DNA from 3 places in the Pararhizobium sp. P1_E7 genome. Region 3 is predicted to be linked to each of the others. Evidence: riboswitches for the same ligand, from Rfam matches in the RefSeq annotation. Region 3 holds a riboswitch; each other region holds the start of a gene.

Region 1 (6,828 bases), on a different contig from region 3:
ACAAACACCGGCAGCACCGTCAAACCTTCAGCACCGAGCGCGTCGATCAGGGCTTCGACAGGCTTGGTCTCGCCGCTTTGGACGAGGGCGCGGTAAAAGCAGAGGGCGACGATAGGGCCGTTTCGTGACTGAGGAGCGATTCCCCCCTCCGCCCTATCAGGAATCTCCCCTTCAAGGGGGGAGATTGCCGGCGCAAGCTCTCGCTTTTCCAAATCACGGTCGGCAGGTTCAAATTCCGCTCTGCCCGGGACAAACCCTACCGCTTTCTTCCATGCCTCGGTTCCAATCACGCCCTGCCCCGGCCACCAGATTCCCGCCTTCATCAGCGGCGCTGCGGATTCCGGTTTTTCCGAGCCGTCAATCAGCGCCTCGGCATAGCTGAGCAGCCGGACCATGTTGTCGGCGCCGCCCTCGGTGAAATAGGCCCACATCCGGTTGCGGTCTTCGGCAGGGACGGTCGAAAACGGTTCCAACCCCGGATCGGGCTTGTCGCAGCCCGGCAGTACGGCAATCTGGAATTTATGGGTGACGGCTGCCGCATGCAGCGCCTCCAGCACATAATGGAAATAGCTGGCACCGCCGAGCGGGCGCACGATGATGAGCCTGGCATGGCGCGCCGTGCGCTCGACATAGGTATCCACCGACATCGGGTGCTTGAGCGTCAAGAGGCTGGCCACCCGCAGGCTCGGCTTGGCCCCACGCGCGCGATGCGCGCCGGCGATCGACGAAAGTTCGGTATCAGCGGCGGACAGGAACAGGATATCAGCCGGCGACTGACCGAGATCGATCGCTTCCTCGCCGTCGGTGATCGTTCCCTTCTGGGCTAGGAGGAGATGCATGCAACCTCCCTGAGACTGGGCGACGTCCTCTCCCCAATCCCTCCCCACAAGGGGGCGGGACTAGCCTTCCGCACCTCTTTGCCAAGCCTGTTCGTCTCGAATGGGAAACAGGCCCTGAACCGGTCGACCGGGTACGAAAATAGCGGCAAGCGCCGTTCTGGCCTCTCCCCCTTGTGGGGAGGGGTCGGGAAGGGAAAATTCTCGCGCCCGGTCAAAACGCCCTCAAACCGCCGCTGCGATGGCAGCGCGTACGGCGGCTTCATCCATGTCATGCAGGCCGATGACGACCAGGCGGGTGCGGCGCACTTCGCCTGCAGCCCATGGGCGGTCGAAATACTGCTCGATACGGGCGCCGACACCCTGGATCAGCAGGCGCATCGGCTTGCCGGGGATATCGGCGAACCCCTTCAGGCGCAGCACATCGTGTGCGGCGATGATCGGCTTCAGCTTTTCGATGAAACCGGCGGGATCGGCAATCGGCCCCAGTTCGACAACGAAACTGTCGAACTCGTCATGGCTATGCTCCTCGCCCGCCTCATGTTCCATCTCGTGATGGGACTTGCGGTTGGCGATGTCGCTTTCCGTGCCGACACCGAGGCCAAGCAGCACGGCTGCGGAAACCTCGCCGTTCTTCGCTTCGATCATCGCCGGCTTGCGGCTGGTGCGCGCGGAGACCTCGTTGCGGACAAAGGCAAGACCGGTCGAATCGAGCAGGTCGGTCTTGTTGAGAATGATCAGATCGGCGGCGGTCAGCTGGTCTTCGAACAACTCCTCGATCGGGCTTTCGTGATCGAGATTGTCATCGTTGACGCGCAGCGCATCGACCTTGTCGTGATCGTCGGCAAACCGTCCGGCGGCGACGGCGGCGCTATCGACGACGGTGATGACGCCATCGACGGTCACTTGCGTGCGGATATCCGGCCAGTTGAAGGCAGCGATCAGCGGCTGCGGCAGCGCCAGGCCGGATGTTTCGATGACAATATGGTCCGGGCGGTTTCCGCGCTCAAGCAGCTTGGTCATGGTCGGAATGAAATCGTCGGCCACGGTGCAGCAGATGCAGCCATTGGTCAGCTCGATGATGTCGTCCTCGCTGCAGGCTTCGGCGCCGCAGCCCTTCAGCACGTCGCCATCGACGCCGAGATCGCCGAACTCGTTGATGATCAGCGCGATGCGCCGGCCGCCGGCATTTTGCAGGATGTTGCGGATCATCGTCGTCTTGCCGGCGCCAAGGAAGCCGGTGATGACGGTTGCCGGGATCTTGCCGTGGGCGGCTTTTTCAATGGTCATGGATCAACCCTTCATTTTCAGCGGCAATCCGGCCGCGATAAAATAGACGTCTGCGGATATCTCCGCAATGATCTGGTGCAGCCGGCCGGCATGGTCGCGAAAGTCGCGCGCCATCCGGTTTTCCGGCACGATGCCAAGCCCGACCTCGTTCGAGACGAAGACCAGCCGGGCCTTGGCTTGCGGCACATAGGCCGCGAGCTTTTCAAATTCGGCCGCGATATCCCGATGCTCCATCATCAGGTTGGTGACCCACAGGGTCAGGCAATCGATCAGAACGATGCGATCAGGCGCGTCGATCGCTTCAAGGCAGGTGGCAAGCTCGAGCGGCTCCTCGTGGGTCTGCCAATCGGCCCCGCGGCGATCGCGATGCTCGGCAATCCTTGCCTGCATCTCACCGTCCCAGGCCCTCCCGGTCGCGACGTAATGCATGCCAAGACCCGACGCCTTGACGAGTTTTTCGGCAAAAGCGGATTTGCCGGAACGGGCGCCGCCCAGAACCAGCACGCTGCCTGCCAGCACACTGCCTGACTGTATCGCTGTCATGAAATGATCCCGGCCTCAGCGCACGCCGGGCGATAAACGGACCCATACACCACGCAAGCCTGCATCCGCGGCAACGCGAAACGGACCGTTCCGGGAACGGGATAATGAAGCCATGACAACCTCCGTGCTGGCATCGGGAGTGTCTCTCCCTGGATCGGGCGAACCCCTGGCTAAGATGGGGCCCTTGAGGATGGCAGGTCTCCTGGCTCACGGCGCCACGTGCCGCTTAAGGGCACGAACGGGTTCGCCTCGCCTTCCCGGAGGTTTTGGGTATCACGAAGAGGTGGACGATTCGTAGATTTAGAGGCGTCCAGCCCCGGCTGATCGTGATGCCGCTCCAGTGGCTTTTCCGGTTGGGCCGACCCTTCCGCCGCCGCGAATGCGGACAGTCCGGACCATCGGCTTTCCCGGATGGCGAACCCTGACCGTTCTACAGTCGCGGGGTCGGCTGCGATAAGGACGCCCGGTTTGGGTCCGGCCCGTCGCATTCCCATTTACTCCCGACATGCAACGGCACATCGGGAACCATCCAATGGTTGATGATTAGGCGCTCATCCGGATCAAGTCAATTGCGGCGCGATCTCCGTCGCCGGGTTCGGCCCGGCCTCGGCAAGACTTCGCTTGATCCTCGAGGCATCGGGAGAAATCTGAAAACCGCCGCGATCAGGACGTCAAGACATCAGGCCATCCAGCCAGCGCGGGTCCAACACCGCTTCCAGCTCTGCCGCGATATCGTCGAGCGCCCGGTCGACCGATTGCCGGTAATTTTCACCACCGCCCTCGATGCCGAAGCTTTTCAGCAGCGCAGCGCGATAGGCATCGCTGGCAAACAGACCGTGCAGATAGGTTCCGCTGACCATGCCGTCCGCCGACACCGCACCGTCCGGCCGGCCATCGATGATCACGGCCGGGCGGACGCAGTCGGCGCCGGTGGTGCGGCCGAGGTGAATTTCGTAGCCTTCCAGCGCAACGTCGTAGACCGCCGAGCGGGCGCTGCTGTTGCGCACCGTCTTTTCCGGCGCCATCTCGGTTTCGACCGCAAGCAGGCCGAGACCTTCGATTTCAACGACATTGCCTTCGATTCCATGCGGATCGGTGACCCGGTCCCCCAGCATCTGGTAGCCGCCGCAAATCCCGATGACGCGGCCACCACGCCGGACATGCGCCTGCAGGTCACGATCCCAGCCCTGCACGCGAAAATCGCTGAGATCGGCAATCGTCGCCTTCGATCCCGGAATGACCACCAGACCGGCGTCCGCTGGAATTCTCTCGCCGGGACGAACGAAGACGAGATCGACTTCCGGCTCCGCGGCCAGCGGATCGAGATCGTCGAAATTGGCGATGCGCGACAGGACGGGCACGGCAACCTTCAGCGCTCTGCCCGCCCCCCGTGCCAGCCTTTCCAGCACGACGGAATCTTCTGCCGGGAGACGGCCGGCGCTCTTCAGCCAGGGAACGACGCCGAAGCAAGGCCAACCGGTGAAACTTCTCACTGCAGCTATGCCGTCGTCGAACAGCGACACGTCGCCCCGGAACTTGTTGATGATATAGCCGCTGATCATGGCGCGGTCTTCGGCGGACAGAATAGTGTGGGTGCCGACAAGCGAGGCGATGACGCCGCCGCGATCGATGTCGCCGACCAACACGACCGGAACTTTGGCGCGGGTGGCAAATCCCATATTGGCGATGTCACCGGCGCGCAGGTTGATTTCGGCCGGCGATCCGGCTCCTTCGACGACAACCAGATCGACGCCGGACCGGACGGTTTCGAAGCTTTCCATGACGGCGCCCATCAATTTAGGTTTCAAGGCCTGATAATCGCGCCCCCTGGCCTGCCCCGCGACCTTGCCCTGGACGATGATCTGGCTGCCGGTTTCCGACTGCGGCTTGAGCAGAACAGGGTTGATATGCACCGATGACGGGATGCGGGCAGCCATCGATTGCAGCCATTGCGCCCGGCCGATCTCGCCGCCGTCGTCCGACACCGCGGCATTGTTCGACATGTTCTGCGGCTTGAACGGTGCCACCTTCAGACCGCGGTTGGATGCGACACGGCAGAGGCCCGCCACCAATACCGTTTTTCCGACATCGGAGCCGGTTCCCTGAAGCATGATCGTCTTTGTCATGACACCTCGTCTAGCATCGCTATCGCCACAAGCAAAGCCATGTTTTGCCGCATTCTTGCCACCATTGCGGCCGTTCGCTCACGCCATGTTTCAGACCGCTGCAAGGCTTGCGCAGCTTTGCGGCAACAGTATCCGAAAAGCGACATTCCATGGCAAAAACTCTTGTTGCTTTGCGCCGCAGCAGGCGTATATCAGCACCATCAAACCACAGAGCGAACAAACGCTTCACACCCAAGGTCACACCCAGATGTTGTTCATCTTCAGCAAGCCCAATTTCGTTCAGATCGCCTGGAACTCCAAGGCTCCCGACAGCCAGTCGCGCGTTCGCAACACGGTCATGCCGACCCCCTTCGGCCCGCTTGGTTTCATCCGGACGCGCAGCGTCGGCTAATAGTCTCTCCCAGACTGACCACTCGAACCGCGCCAGTTAAAGAGGCGCGGTTTTTTTGTGACCGAAAGCCAAGGCGGACACCGGCTCTTACCGCATCATTCCTTAAATCGATTCCGATTTAAGGAAAAACCATGCAGACCCTTGCGCGTCATGAATGACGCGCGGCGCTGTAAACGCGAAAACCGCACCCGCTCCTTTCGGAACTGTGCGGTCTGCCAACAGTACGCATGGCCCCTCCGGCATACACCCGGAGATCGCTCCGGCCGGGACGCAGAACCTGATCCAGCCGGGCGGCCAAGTTTCCCTGCCGCACGAAAACAATTAGCCTGACAGTGTTACCGGATGGTTAGTGAGAGCTTAACCAAAGGTGAATTCCGCATTTTTTTCACTTTTTTTCATGCCCGATGAAAATCAATTTGAAGGCGCATACGGAACACAATTTGTCTGCGATAAAACACGCTTCGCACCTCTTGTGTGAAGCAGTGCTAATTTTACGCCAAAGATCGGCGCATTTGCACAAAATTTTGCCCGTATCATTAAAATTCAACGGCTTGCGCGCGCCTTTTGGCGGCCCGAGAAAGCCGCCGGCACGGCTTAAAACGATTCCGGAGGTTGATTTCTCCTGTGGAATACTTACGCTACCCCCAACGGTAAAAAGAGAGGACTGACGGCGGAGTTGCGCAGTCAGACAACAAAACTCCAACGCCGTCGCAGCGGGGATGAAAGACTGGCCTTGCCACAAGCGCCCCCCGATCTGCTTCAACCTGAACGATTGGGTTTCCGGGAGATGCAGTATCCCGACCAACCCCAAGATTTTTGGCTGCATTAAGACTGGGAGGTCTTAAACATGAAGAAGCTCCTCGCTTCCACTATCCTTGCTGCCGGCCTCTACGCGCTGGCAGGTTCGGCATCCGCCGCCGAATGCGGCGAAGTCAGCATCGCAGAAATGAACTGGGCATCCGCCGGCGTCGCCGCCCATGTTGACAAGTATATCCTTGAGAACGGCTACGGCTGCACGGTAACGCTGGTAACCGGCGACACCATGCCGACCTTCACCTCGATGAACGAGAAGGCGCAGCCGGACATGGCGCCCGAATTGTGGGTCAATGCGGTGCGCACGCCGCTCGACGCCGCCATCAAGGAAGGCCGCCTGATCGAAGCCGCGCCGCTGCTCAGCGAGGGCGGTGTCGAAGGCTGGTGGATTCCGAAGTTTGTTGCAGACGCCCATCCCGACATCAAGACCGTTCAGGATGCACTGAAACATCCGGAACTCTTCCCGGCGCCGGAAGATGCTTCAAAGGCCGCTATCTACAATTGCCCGTCGGGTTGGAACTGCCAGGTTTCGTCCGCCAACCTCTATAGGGCGCTCGGCGCCGAAAAGCTCGGTTTCGAGCTGATCGATACCGGCTCGGCAGCCGGTCTCGACGGCTCGATCTCCAACGCCTTTGAAAAGAAGACCGGCTGGCTTGGCTACTACTGGGCTCCGACGGCTATTCTCGGAAAGTACGAGATGACGCGCCTCAGCTTCGGTGTCGAGCACAACAAGGCCGACTGGGACGCGTGCACCGCCGTTCCGGATTGCCCGGATCCGAAGGTCAACTCCTACCCGACATCTGACGTCTACACGGTGGTGACAAAGGCC
Region 2 (6,828 bases), on a different contig from region 3:
TCCGGTCATGGATCGGCGACAGCTTCTTGTTGCGTCCGGCAGGCCAGGCGTGCTTCGGAAAATGCATGGCATATTCATGGCCATAGATTTCCATGCCCTTGGCGATGCAATAGTCCTGATCGGCAAAGCTGGTGAAACGCCGCGGATCGCAGGACCACATGTCCCACTCCGTCTGCCCCTCAGTCACCCATTCGGCCAGTACCTTGCCAGCGCCGCCCGCCTGGCAGATGCCGAAGGTGAAGACGCAGGCCTCGAATGCATTCGGAACACCCGGCATCGGACCGATCAGCGGGTTGCCATCCGGCGCGTAGGGGATCGGACCGTTGATCATCCGCGACAGGCCGGCGGTGCCGAGGATCGGCACGCGCTCGACGGCATCGTTCAGGTACCATTCCAGCCGCTCCAGATCGTCGGGGAAAAGCTGGAACGAAAAATCCTCCGGCATCGGATCATCCGGGGTGATCCAGTGTGCCTTGCAATTCTTCTCATAGGGACCAAGGTTCATCCCGGTCTTTTCCTGGCGCAGGTAATAGGAACTGTCGACATCGCGCAGCAGCGGCAGCTTGTGCCCTGCCTCCTTCGACCATGCGGCCAGCTCCGGAATTTCCTCAAACAGCATGTACTGATGGCTCATCACCATCATCGGCACATCGCGGCCGAACCATTTGCCCACTTCGCGGGCGTAGTAACCGGCGGCATTGACGACATATTCGCAGCGGATGTCGCCTTGCGGCGTGGAAATGATCCACTCCTCGTTTTCCCGGCGGGCGCCGGTGGCTGGACAGAAGCGGAAGATTTTCGCACCCATGTCACGGGCACCCTTTGCCAGCGCCTGCGTCAGCTGCGCCGGGTCGATATCGCCGTCATAGGGATCGTAGAGCGCGCCGGTCAGGTCATGGGTTTCCAGGAACGGATATCTCGACTTGATCTGGTCGGGCGACAGGATATCGAGGTCCATGCCCTGATAGCGGCCCATGCCGACGACGCGCTTGAACTCCTGCAGCCGCTCCTTCGAATGGCCAAGCCGGATCGAACCGGTGACGTGATAATTCATCGGATAATCGACCAATTCGCCCAGTTCGCGGTAAAGCGAGGCCGAATAGCGCTGCATGTTCATGATCGACCAGGAAGACGAAAATGTCGGCACGTTGCCGGCAGCATGCCATGTCGAACCGGCCGTCAGCTCGTTCTTTTCCAGAAGCACGCAGTCCGTCCATCCCGCCTTGGCCAGATGGTAGAGCGCGGAGGCGCCGACCGCACCTCCCCCGATGATCACGACGCGTGCATAAGACGGCAAATTCGACATGTCTGTTCCCTTGTTTGGGTTCAGTTTTGGCAACGATGCGGGCCGGCATCAAGCGGTCAGATTTTGCTTTATTGATCGAAGAATTCGATTAGATTGAAATGTAACAGCCCCTCATCCGGCCTGTCGGCCACCTTCTCCCCGCTCGCGGGGAGAAGGGATATGCCGCACCTTCCACATCCGTCTATCGGGTATCGGCGGAAGTTGCGGCAAAATCCGTCGTCCCCTCTCCCCGCATGCGGGGAGAGGGCTAGGGTGAGGGGCAAGCATCGGCGTGAATGAGGGAATTGGGAATGCAGATCGACCTCATCGAAACCTTCCTCGACCTTATGGAAACCCGCAGTTTCAATCGGACGGCGGATCGGTTGAACATCACGCAATCAACGGTCTCCCACCGCGTCAAGGCGCTGGAGGCACAGTTCAACCGCAAGCTCTTCACCCGCAACAAGGGCGGCACCGTGCCGACGGCATCCGGCCTGCGGTTTCTCGATCACGCCAAGGCGCTGCAGCATCAGTGGCACGAGGCGACGCGGGCGGTCGAGAACGCCGGAACCTATGAACGTTCGATGCGGCTCGGCATCCAGCATGACCTGGCCGAAGCCTTTGCCGGAAAATGGCTATCAGCCATTCGCGCGGAATTGCCGGCCACCTCGATCTATATGGAGGCCGATTATTCCAACCAGATGAACCGCGATCTCGCCGCCGGCGATCTCGATCTCGCCATCCTCTACACGCCCCACTACCTGCCGGATCTTCACTACGAGCGCATCGGCGAAATGACCTATACGCTGGTCGCCACCACGGCGAAAACGGTCGGCGAATTGCTGCCCGAAACTTATATTCAAGCCGTCTATTCACCGGCTTTCGATCGCGCGCACAGGCTGGCCCTGCCGCAGCTTTCGGCAGCCCCGCTGGCATCGGGACAGAACATCGCCATAACCGGGCTCCTGAAAACGCTGGGAGGCGCTGCCTACGTGACAGGCGGCACCGCCTTGCGGCTTGAAGGCGAACGCGCCGCCTTTCCGGTCGCAGACGCCCCTACCATCCAACAGGCGGTCTATGCCGCCACCAGCATCCGCACACGCCACGCCCACCAGCACCGCCGCATCATCGGCGCCATGCAGGATCTTTTGGGACCGTCGGGATAAGGAAGGGCCGCCGCTCCCGGTGCTGCTCGGCAAGACCCAGTTGCCGGTCCTGCCTCAACTGCGCCAGCATCTCGGCGGCCGGGACCGGATAGGAGATCGCATAACCCTGCAGGACATCGCAGCCGAGGCGTGTCAGCAGTTTGGCGTGCGCCACCGTCTCGACGCCTTCGGCAATGACCTCGATATTGAGCGCCTTGGCGATGTCGATGATCGAGCGCAACAAGCGCTTCTGTTCGCGCGACGTCGTGATCGGCAAAACCAGCTGCCGGTCGATCTTCATCCGTCGCGGTTTCAGCTTCACCAACCCGATGATCGAGGCGTGACCGGAGCCAAAATCATCGATCTCGATGTCGATGCCCATGGCCTTCAGACCGGCGACATTGAAAAACACGTCATCCTCGCTGTCGTCGAGGAAAATGGTTTCCAGCAACTCGAATGACAGCATGTCCGGCTGAACATCCAGATGCCGCAGTTCATCGATCAAATGCGGATCCGACAGACGGGCGGCTGATACGTTCACCGCGATGCGGGGAACATGCACGCCCTGCCGCATCCAGGTCTGGCGATCTTTCAGCGCCGCCTTCAATATTTCAGCATCGAGATCGTCCAGTCGGCCGAGATTGCCCGCAACCTTGATGAATTCGCCCGGCAGCAGCAAACCGCGCTTCGGATGGTGCCAGCGGGCCAGAACCTCCACCCCGACGATGCGCCGGGTCCGCGCATCGACCTGGGCCTGATAGTAGGGAATGAACTCCCCTTTCTCCAGTCCATGGGCGAGTTGCCTGCCAACGCGCTGTTCATTGTTGAGCTGGGCCTTCAGCTGTGCCGAGTACACCTCGACCCGTCCCCTGCCGAGCCTCTTTGCGCGGTGCAGGGCAATGTCGGACTGCGCCAGCAGGCTGGCTATGTTGCGGCCACTGGCAGCGGCGACACCGATCGACCCCCCGACGCGCAAGACCTCGTCATCGTGCCAGACCGACTGTTTCAATTGCTTCGTCAGCCGCTCGGCACGGATTTTGAGATCATCCAGTGAGACGAAGTTTGCAATCAGAACCGCGAATTCATCGCCGCTGACGCGCGCAACGAACGCGTTCTTCGGCACGCCTTGTTCAATCCGCCTGGCGCAGGATTTCAAAACCTCGTCGCCGGTCGCATGGCCGGCGGCGTCATTGATCTGCTTGAACCGGTCCAGACCGATATGCAGGATCGCCAGCTTTTCAGGTCCGGCATCCCCGGCAAGCTCCGCCAATCGCCGGTCGAAGAAGCGGCGGTTGGGAAGCCCCGTCAGATAATCGTGCTCGGCCGCATATTCGATCCGCTGGGTACTTGCCTCAAGAGCAACTGCACGCGCCTCCGCGATCGCCTTCTGCCGCAGCAGTTCGCGGTTGAGCAGCACATCCGCCGTCACATCCCATTCGACCCCGATGAAGGTGATGTTGCCGTCTTCCTCGAAGCAATGCGCGCGTGAACGAAGATAGCGGGTTTCGCCATCCGGTAGAATGATCCGGTATTCCGAAGAATAGACATCCTTGGCGACAATCGCCCGATCGAAATCGGCCTGGGCTTGCGCGAGATCATCCGGATGAATCGCATTCACCCATACTTCTGCCTTGACGCGTTTTTGCGTCTTGCCGGTTCCGTAAAGCCGGTGCATCTGCAAATCCCAGACGACTTCATCCTTTTTGGTATCGTGCTCCCACACACCGATTTGAGATGCATCAAGCGCAAGTCCCAAACGGCGAAGAATATTCTGGAATTCCTGTTCGGACCTCGCCGCCTTCATGGTTCTCTCTGTGAGGACACTTCGCACATCAGCGTTGGCGCTATCCTGCACCAAGGTTCCTAAAGAACTATTGTTTCACTCATCGCGACTTGCAATCGGTAATGCAAGCAACCATTCGGTGTCATTTCAAGCAAAAAGCTTGCATTCGCGGCATGGAATTCGGAACGGTAAGTGCGAGCGAACGCCAAAAAACAGCAACGCCAATGCGGCATGGGGCGTCGCAGCTCCGAATTGACATGACCGGCGCGACAGCATAATCATTGACGGATCAATTGGTTCCCTGGGAGCGAGGCGCTTTCGGGGAGTAAATGGGAACGTGACGGGTGGACCCATTCTGGGCATCTCTATCACGGCCGACCCCGCGACTGTAGAGCGGTCAGAGCGTGTCATGCCGGTGCATTGAGCCGGTAAAAGCCACTGTGGTGACGGACCTTGGGTCCCTGCCACGGGAAGGCGAGACAGGCTCCTTGGCGTGAAAGCGCCTGACGCCGCGAGCCAGGAAACCTGCCGGTTGATGAAGGGCATGGTGCCCAATTGGTGGGATATTTCCCACGCGCCATCACGGAGGTTGTCATGGCTACGACTACAGTTTCGAGCGTCCCGCTTTCCCTCAACGACCGCATCACGACCGCTATTCTCGCCCTTTTGATCGGCGGATTTTTGGTTTTCGGTGCCGGCCTTGCCAATTCCGCCGTGCTGCACGATACCGCTCACGACGTTCGCCATTCCTACGGCTTCCCCTGCCACTGATGTAGGGCCGTGGAAGGCTCTGCGCTTTCCGCACTCTATCGACGAGTAGCATTGCGGGTTTCCTATGGAAATCGCGCGACGGTGGATTGCGCCCATGCCTTGGCATCGGGCGGCCTTTGCCGTGGGAAATCGAAACATAGCAAGCGTGCGAGCACTGATCTGCTCCGCTTGAGTTTAGGGGTATCAAATGATTGTCAAAACACTTCTGGCCGCATTGGTGGCCGGATTGATCGCGGGCGTCTTCATGACAGCCGCGCAGGAATTGCGGGTGGTCCCGCTCATCCTTCATGCCGAGGAATATGAAGCAAAGGAACCCGCTGCTGAACAACCGGCCGGCACGCAAGGCGAGCAGCAGCACTCCTCACTCGGCCGTTCCTCGCTGATCGGCGAGATGCTGTCGGCACTCTCACCGATTACGCCCGCCTACGCCCATGAGGGCGAGCACGAAGACGAGGGCGGCATCATGTTCGGCATGAGCCGGTTCTCCGGTACGCTGTTCGCCAATCTGGTGGCGGGCGCAGGCTTTAGCCTCTTGCTCGCGGGCGCCAGCCTTGTCTTCAACCATCCGATTACCCTGCGCAACGGCGCGCTGTGGGGCGCCTGCGGCTGGCTGGCGGTCCACCTCCTGCCCGCCATCGGCCTGCCGCCGGAATTACCGGGCTTTCCTGCCGCCGATCTTCACGACCGGCAGATTTGGTGGATTGCAACGATCGCACTCTCCGTGGCCGGCCTCTATCTGATCGTGTTGCGTAGTGAGATCCCCGCCAAGGTCATCGGTCTTGCTCTGCTTGCCGCGCCGCATGCCTATGGTGCGCCGCAGCCGTCGGATATTTCAAGCCCGGTTCCGGCCGTTCTCGGCGCGGAATTCGCAGTCGCAGCCCTGGCAACCACGCTGGCGTTCTGGATCGTGCTCGGCGTGATCTCGGGCTACCTGAATGAGCGGTTTTTGAAATCGGCCTGAGCCTCCTCAATCATCGCCGCGCAAGGCACCTTTGCGCGGCAACGCCATCACAGACCGCCGGCACGCTCGATATGGGCGCGCAGGCGGTCTTTTTGCGTCTGACCATCGAGAAGCACGCAGACATCGCAAAAATCCCCGCCCTCTGTTCGATAGTAGAGACAGCAGCCACCCCTTAGACGGAAGTTGCGCTCAGTTGGAACGCCCTTAAAAACGGCGGTGATCTTCGTATAGCGCGCCGCCTCGGAGAAGAGCGGCGATCCCGCCCTGTTGATGATGGCAAGGGCTGCGGTCATCGCGCGATCCTCTTCGCCCAAGGCTGAGCCGACCTCCAGAAAAGCACCCGCAATGCCATCGGCCACCAGCCGCCATTGCGCGCCGGGAGACAGGCTGGTGCGGGCTTGCAGCGCGCCGATCACCGGATTGAAGCTTTCGACGAGCACATCGTGAAAGAGTGACGCCCGATCATGACTGGGCAAACTGCACCCGAAGCGGAAATGAAAGCGGCGGACATCGGATGGGCCGGTTTCCCCAGGGGAAACGAGACCGTTTTGAACGAAAGGCTCGAACCGGATCGCCAGACTATCCGGGCGCAGGTCGGGAACCAGACCTGTCCGCAAATAGACTGCGGCAGCCGCTATGCTGAGATGGTGGCTGTAGAACGCGATCAGATGAGCGCCTCTTACGCGGTCATCCATGCCGGTTGCAAAGCGGTTCTGATAGTCGAGCAGGCACTCGACCATAGTTCCATCACGACGCCATGCGTCAGTCACGGGCAGAAAATCGCTGTCCTGCAGCCCGAGAGACACGGCGACCTGCGGAAAATGCTCCGCCTGCCAGGCCATGGCAACCTCTGCCTGCTGTCCGTCGGCATCTCGAATACGGC
Region 3 (6,828 bases):
TCCAATCAGGTGACCATCGCCGCAGCAGAACTGATGTGCGGTGTCGGAGAGCTCGGCCTGTCATCCGGTCTCAGCCATATCGTCACCGTCACCGACGTCTTTCTGGAGCGCATGTTCCGGCGGATGGGCTGCCCTGGCGAACGCATCGGCGAACCGCAGCGCATCGGCTCCGTCTACGCCGTTGCCGTAGCCTGGGAGGTCACGCCCGATCTTTTGGAGACGATGAAGGCTGTCGCCGAGATCGACGGATCGGTGCTGGAGCGGCCAATGTCCCTGGAAACCGCCCGGGCGGCTTAATGGTCTCTATCGTCGAGACTTGATATAATTGCCTTGCGCCGGGAGAGCCGCCGATTGTGGCTCTCCCGCCTCGCCCGGCATGATTCTCCCGCATCGCATTAACGCTGGCGCACGGACTGCGTTGCGCCACCTTCGAATGGCGCTATGATAGACCTAAAGTCAGAGTGCGCAGGATATTCCTTCGTACACGGCCAAGGTGCCGGTATGCTCAGGCGAGAGAAACACGTGATCCTCCGTTCGATATCCTTCGCGGCGCTGATAGCCCCGCTTCTTCTGGCCATGACGGCCACGGCCGGCGCCTCGGCGGTGTGCGAACGGCTGAATGCGCGCCTTGCCAGCCTGCCGAAAATCGTCGCCTCCAATGCCAATCTGCGCGACTACACCGGCGCGATCTCGCGCCAGAACCTGGATTTGCGCCAAGCCCGTAGCGATCTCAGGCGGATGGGATGCAGCTCAGACAGCGTCGTCATTGTCGGTGGGCCGAATGACGGAGCCTGCGAGAGCCTGGCTGCTGAAATCTCGCAGATGGAAATGGACCTCCAAACGCTGAAGGCACGCCGCCAGAACCTCGCAACGGGAGGCGACAGCCAGATCGCCCGGCGGCGGATCCTCGCCGCCCTCGACGTCAATCGCTGCTCTGAAGAACAGGATGAAGTCGTCAGCGCCGCCGTCGAGGAACCGGAAACCCGTCGCAATATCCTGAAGGACCTGCCGCCGATCAGCGAAGACTATCTCGATATGCGCGACAGCAATGACGTATCCGATTTCACAACGCCGGATGATGGCTTTGCGCCGAGCGACGATTACCCCGGCAGCCTGCGGACATTGTGCGTGCGCACCTGCGACGGGGCGTTCTTCCCGATCTCCTCAAATGCGTCCCCGGCCGATTTCCAGCGCGATGCCGAAGCCTGCCAGCGGCGGTGCCCGGGAGCGGAGACGGCGCTCTACTATCATGCGCTGGCGACCGAAGAGACCGACCAGATGGTCTCCGCAGCCACCGGCGAACCGTATGCCGATCTGCCGTCGGCTTTCGCCTACAAGACCCGCGACCTCAGCCAGCCCGGCCAGTGCGGCTGCTCTCCGGTCGGGCGCACGGCGACGCAACAGAGTACGCCGGACAACGGCAAGGGCGTTATCGAGTTTCGCACGCGCAATAAGGCTACCCCGGCTGAGGTGAAGAGCGCGATTGCGGACCGCCCCTACAATCCGCGGGACAGCAAGGTCCGCGTCGTCGGTCCGAGCTTCCTGCCTTCGCAGGAAACCTCGATCGACCTGAGGCATCCGGCCGGCCCCGGATACCAACAGCAACAGCAACAGACAAACTAGAGCGCTTCATCCTCAACCGGAAGCGCTCCAATCACTCCGCGGGGCTGACGCCCCAGGCATCGGCGAAGACGAGATCCTTGAGCGGCAACCGCTGGCGCCAGCCTTTGACCGCCAGTTCCGGCTCTGCATAAAGCGTATCGACATAGCCAAGGCACAGCCAGGCGATGATCTCGATAGGATCGGGAATACCGAGCACGGCCTTGATATCGCGCTCGTGGAAAATGCTGACCCAGCCGACGCCAACCCCTTCGGCCCGTGCGGCAAGCCACAGGTTCTGCACGGCGCAAACGGTAGAAAAGGCGTCCATGCGCGGATTGTGCGTCCGGCCGAGAACGACCTTTCCGGCACGCGCCGGATCGCAGGTGACGCAGATGCTGACCGGTGCCTTGCGGATACCTTCGAGCTTCAACGACCGGTATTTGTCCTGCGCCTCGCCCTCAAACATCAGCGCCGCTTCCTCATTGGCGCGCTGGAAGGCTTCAAAGACACGCGCACGCCTGTCCTCGTCGCGGACGACGATAAAATTCCAGGGTTGCATGAAGCCGACCGAAGGCGCGCTGTGGGCAGCGGCAAGCAGCCGCGCGATGACGTCGTCCGGCAAGGGTGCCGGCAGGAACTGGTCGCGCACGTCGCGGCGGGTTTCGATGGCGCGGTAGACGGCGGCGCGCTCGTCCGATGAAAATGCGTCCGCCCTCACAAGGCGGTCTTGCGGTTCAGCTTGCATCGTTTGATCCCCAACAATGCGAAACCTCCCGCCGTCCGCGCGGGTTTGGTCTATCTTGTCAGGCCGGTCTTCTGACTGCGGATCAACCGGCTTTGCCGCCTTCCCGGATCGCTTGAAGATCCAGTGGCAGAAATCTGAAATCATTCAGACTTTCATCTATGCAAAGCCGTCCCCGTCACAGCGCTGGGCACGTCCCGGACTTTCACCGGGTTCCCGATTCTCCCGTTTTCACGGGCACCTGAACAAACCGATATGGTCATAGCGGGCCGCCGATTGCAAGGCGGCCCGCGCGTTCTTGTCAGATGGCGGCGGCCGGATGCGGCGAGCCGTCATAGGCACCCCAGACCGATTGGTCGAAGCAGATCATCGATCCGGTCATCAGACCGGATTCCGCCGACGACAGATAGGCGCAGGCACGCGCCACCTCGGCCGGATCGACCAAGCGCCCAAAGGGCTGGCCAGCCGCCGCCTTTTCCAGCCAGTCGGCGGGCGATCCATGAAATTCGCGCTGGATGCGATCCTCCCCTTCGGATGCCATCCAGCCGATGTTCAGGCCATTGACGCGGATCCTGTTGCGCAACACCGCATAGGCGGTGTTCTTGGTCAGCGTTTCCAGCGCACCCTTGGAGGCGCAATAGGCGGAGATGAAAGGCTGCCCGGCCATCGCCGACATCGAACCGATATTGACGATGGTTCCCTCGATCTTCTCGCGGCGCATGACATTGATCGTTTCCTGCATCAGGAAGAACGGCGCACGCACATTGATGGCGAACATGCGATCAAACAGCTCCGGATTGGTGTCGAGGATCGTTCCACGGTCGGTAATTGCCGCAGCGTTGACCAGCGCATCGACCCGACCGAATTCTCTGTCACATGCCGCGACCACCTTGCGTGCATCCTCTGTCTTTTCGAGGTCAGCCTGGACATAGACAACCTTCGTTCCGGTCGCCTTGCCAATCTCGGCAGCCTTGGCCTCGCCCTTGGCGGCATTGCGGCCGCAGATCACGATGCCGGCAGCACCGCGCTTGGCAAACAGCGTCGCGATCGCCGCCCCCAGCCCTTGCGTCCCGCCGGTAACAATCGCCACCTTGCCGTCGAGCCGGCCATAGTCATTGCTCCCATTTTCACTGCTCATTGGGCTTTCCTCCATGTTCGATGTCGATTTTGTCAAAAGACCCCCGCCCGAAATTCGGGTGGGGGTTCGCAATGTTTCATTCGGCGCTGCTAGCTGAGTCTCCTGTCCGACTGCGCTGCGAGTGCTGCGGTAAACGCAGCCGCCTCCCAGCCGCCGGCAAGCGCTTCCTGCATCAGCTGGGCCTGCGTCTTCGGTGCAAGGCCGCCGACGGGAGGATCGCGGTCGAGATTGGTCGRAAAGGAGTACCCCTCGGCGCAGGATGCGATGGCGCACGCCGCCTGCGCGCCCGACAGGCGGCCATCGGCGAGCATGGCTTTCAAAGCCGGATAGAGCGTTGCGCTCATCCTTTCCCGATTGACCGTCTCCATCGCGCGGCCGAACGCGGACGACACCTGCAGCAGGTTGGCGACGCGCTTGATGTCTTGCGAGCGATTGGTTCCGGCGGCGTGGAAGAGCGCCGGGTTGAAAAACACCAGATCGCCCTTCGACAAGGGCAGCTGTACATGGTTGCGGTCGAAATACTCCCGGAATTCCGGGCGTTTCAAAGCCAGATAGCCGGGAACATAGGTCTGGCTGTAGGGCAGGAACAGCGTCGGCCCGCTTTCCAGCGGCATGTCGCAATGGGCAACGGCGCCCTGCAAGGTCAGTACCGGCGACAGCCGGTGGACATGGGCCGGAAACTGCTCGATCACTGCCGATGTCTGGAAGCCGAGATGGTAGTCCCGGTGGGCAGATTGGGCGGCGCCGCCCGGGTTGACCCGGTTGACCTGCGCCGTCATCTGGTAGCTCGGCCCGAGCCAGGCTTCGCTGACCAGCGCGATCAGAGCGTTGCCGTAATAGGCGGCAAAATTCTCCGGATCCCTCAGGCAGTGCTTTTCCAGCGAATTCCAGATGCGATCGTTGGCACCGGGCTTGGCAAAGTGGTCGCCACCGCCGGTATGAGTACGATGCTGCTCGTTGATGATCTCGTCGAAAATGCCGCTCGCCGCATCGATGACGTCAGTATTCTCAAAGGCGCGCTTAAGCACAATGACACCTGGCCCGCTGGCAAAGGCCTCACAGATTTCGGCAAGCACCGCCCGGCGTCCGTCTCCACTTGCGGCCGCCTTCAGCACGCTGGCGCCATCATAGATCAGCACGTTCTTCTCGACGGCCGCCGCATGCGGATAGTCGGCAAGCATGGTCGTGCGCTCCACCCCGGCGCGAAAATCGTCGAGATCACAGGCGGCCTCCGTCAGCCACACCCGGTCCGCGCGCTGCTTCAAGATATTGTCGCTCTTCATCCCAGATCCTCCCGCCGGATGCGCTTCGATACCGGCACTATACGCGGAGGAAAAAGCTGATATAGAGCAGAAACCCATCAAAAAACCATCAGGACGGAACGATGATGGCCCACGAATTTCTGGTCAAGGACATTGCGTTTCAGGCAGGCCTCAGCGCCGCCACGGTCGACCGTGTTCTAAACAGCCGGCCGGGTGTGCGCAAACAGACGGAGCTGCGCGTCCGCGCCGCAATTCGCGAGCTTGAAAAGCAGCAGGCCGGCGTCGAGATTCAGGGGCGAAAATTCAGCATCGACATCATTATGGAAGCGCCCGACCGCTTTACAGACACCGTTCGCGATGCCTTCGAAAGCGAGAGCCTGACATTCCTGCCGACGATCTTCCGCTCGCGCTTCCATTTCGCCGAACAGATGCGCCCGCAGGACATCGTCCAGCTGCTTGACCGCGTCCGTTTGCGCGGCACCGACGGGGTCGTGCTCAAGGCGCCCGATGTACCCGAGATCAGCCCGGCCGTGGCGCGGCTCGAACAGGCCGGCATCCCTGTCGTCACTCTGGTCACCGACCTGCCGAACGCCCCGCGGAGCGCCTATGCCGGCGCGGACAACAGGGCCGCCGGCGAAACGGCCGCCTACCTCATTGGCGAGCGCTTTGCCGGCCAGCCGGCGACGGTGCTTGCAACATTGTCGAGCAGCCGGTTTCGTGGGGAAGAAGAACGCGAGATCGGCTTTCGCCGCATATTGCGCCAACGCTATCCGTCGATCGGCATCGTTGAGATCAGCGAAGGCCTTGGCCGGGACGACGCAACCGGCGCGCTCGCAGCCGAGGCGCTGTCAAACCATCCGGGCATCAATGCCGTCTATTCGATCGGCGGCGGCAACCGGGCGGTCCTTGCCGCCTTTGCTGCGGCAGGCCGCGCCTGTGCGATCTTCGTGGCCCATGATCTCGATGCCGGGAACCTCGAACTGCTGCGCCATGGGCAGATCCATTTCGTCCTGCATCATGACTTGAAGACCGATGTGCGCACCGCGTTTCGGGCGGTGATGGGGCGAAGAGGCGCTTTGATCAGCCCGGGGGCTGCGCGCCTGTCGGCGGTGGAGGTCATCACCCCCTATAACATTCCGGCGCCCCAGCGCTGATCAGGCAGCCTGTTCGTTTTGCGGGAGATGATCCGCAACGGCAAGATCATCGGCGGTCTGAACGCGATTGCGGCCGCGACGCTTGGCCAGATACAGCGCCTGATCGGCCAATGGCACGATTTCACGGGCGATTTTTCCGTGTTCGGGGGCAAAAGCCACGCCGATGCTGCTGCCGACGCGAAGCGACTGTCCCTCGAACGGCACCGGCACCTGCGTTTCGACGAGCAGCGCGTCGGCAAGCGCCATGACATCCGGGCGCGACACCGTATGATCGAGAATGATGACGAATTCGTCGCCGCCGAGCCGGGCAACGACGCCACGATTGGCAACACGGGCGGCAAAGCGCGATGCAAGCGTCTTCAGCACGGCATCGCCGGCCGGATGACCATGGGTGTCGTTGACGGCCTTGAACTTGTCCAGATCGAGGCAAAGCAGCGAGAACGGCCGCTCCGTGACCTTGGCAAGCGACGCATGCAGGACATCGTCGAAACCGCTGCGGTTCAACAGGCCGGTCAGGCGGTCGTGCTTGGCAAGATGCCGGTTTTCCGCTTCGCTGGTCTGGAGAGCTGAAAACACCGCTCCAAACCGGGCCGCGATGAAGGCCATGATCAAAGAGCCCAGCATCGCAATGACGATCACGCTCGGCAGCGTCTCGGATCGAACGAAACTGCCCGGCGCCCGCGGCGTCCAGGCCGCGACCATGCAGGCAGGCTGGAAGCAATCGCTGATCGCGACCTGAATGGAGCCCTTCGGCACCTGGCGCAACGGTGCAAAGCCGAGATTGTTAATGTTGAGCCTGTCTTCCATATCGCGGACCATACGGCCGGTGAAAGGCTTGACGGTGATCATGAACACCGGTCTGCGCCGGCTGGCCGGAATGTCCAGCGTCCTGGGAACGACAGCCTGAACCACGACGATACTCATCTTGCC

Evidence for each region. A riboswitch is a leader RNA that binds a small molecule or an ion and turns the genes downstream of it on or off. The one in region 3 is predicted to bind cobalamin.
Region 1: another riboswitch for cobalamin. It lies ahead of cobU (bifunctional adenosylcobinamide kinase/adenosylcobinamide-phosphate guanylyltransferase); the one in region 3 lies ahead of bluB (5,6-dimethylbenzimidazole synthase).
Region 2: another riboswitch for cobalamin. It lies ahead of AC1D17_RS04920 (CbtB domain-containing protein); the one in region 3 lies ahead of bluB (5,6-dimethylbenzimidazole synthase).

Annotation. Positions count from the first base shown of each region.
Region 1 is NZ_JBFUBH010000007.1:143,913-150,740, reverse strand. Features, by position in the region: gene cobN (cobaltochelatase subunit CobN) at 1-839, opposite strand, end outside; gene cobW (cobalamin biosynthesis protein CobW) at 1,062-2,126, opposite strand; gene cobU (bifunctional adenosylcobinamide kinase/adenosylcobinamide-phosphate guanylyltransferase) at 2,130-2,669, opposite strand; cobalamin riboswitch at 2,845-3,214, opposite strand; gene AC1D17_RS10695 (cobyric acid synthase) at 3,341-4,795, opposite strand; gene AC1D17_RS10690 (hypothetical protein) at 4,779-5,186, shown strand; gene AC1D17_RS10685 (ABC transporter substrate-binding protein) at 6,034-6,828, shown strand, end outside.
Region 2 is NZ_JBFUBH010000003.1:43,555-50,382, reverse strand. Features, by position in the region: gene AC1D17_RS04935 (GcvT family protein) at 1-1,306, opposite strand, end outside; gene AC1D17_RS04930 (LysR family transcriptional regulator) at 1,597-2,451, shown strand; gene AC1D17_RS04925 (bifunctional diguanylate cyclase/phosphodiesterase) at 2,411-4,234, opposite strand; cobalamin riboswitch at 4,491-4,760, shown strand; gene AC1D17_RS04920 (CbtB domain-containing protein) at 4,808-4,984, shown strand; gene AC1D17_RS04915 (CbtA family protein) at 5,172-5,945, shown strand; gene AC1D17_RS04910 (IucA/IucC family C-terminal-domain containing protein) at 5,993-6,828, opposite strand, start outside.
Region 3 is NZ_JBFUBH010000005.1:107,042-113,869, reverse strand. Features, by position in the region: gene AC1D17_RS07840 (acyl-homoserine-lactone synthase) at 1-297, shown strand, start outside; gene AC1D17_RS07835 (DUF2865 domain-containing protein) at 502-1,623, shown strand; gene bluB (5,6-dimethylbenzimidazole synthase) at 1,655-2,347, opposite strand; cobalamin riboswitch at 2,392-2,604, opposite strand; gene AC1D17_RS07825 (SDR family oxidoreductase) at 2,646-3,482, opposite strand; gene AC1D17_RS07820 (phytanoyl-CoA dioxygenase family protein) at 3,572-4,765, opposite strand; gene AC1D17_RS07815 (LacI family DNA-binding transcriptional regulator) at 4,870-5,898, shown strand; gene AC1D17_RS07810 (diguanylate cyclase domain-containing protein) at 5,899-6,828, opposite strand, start outside.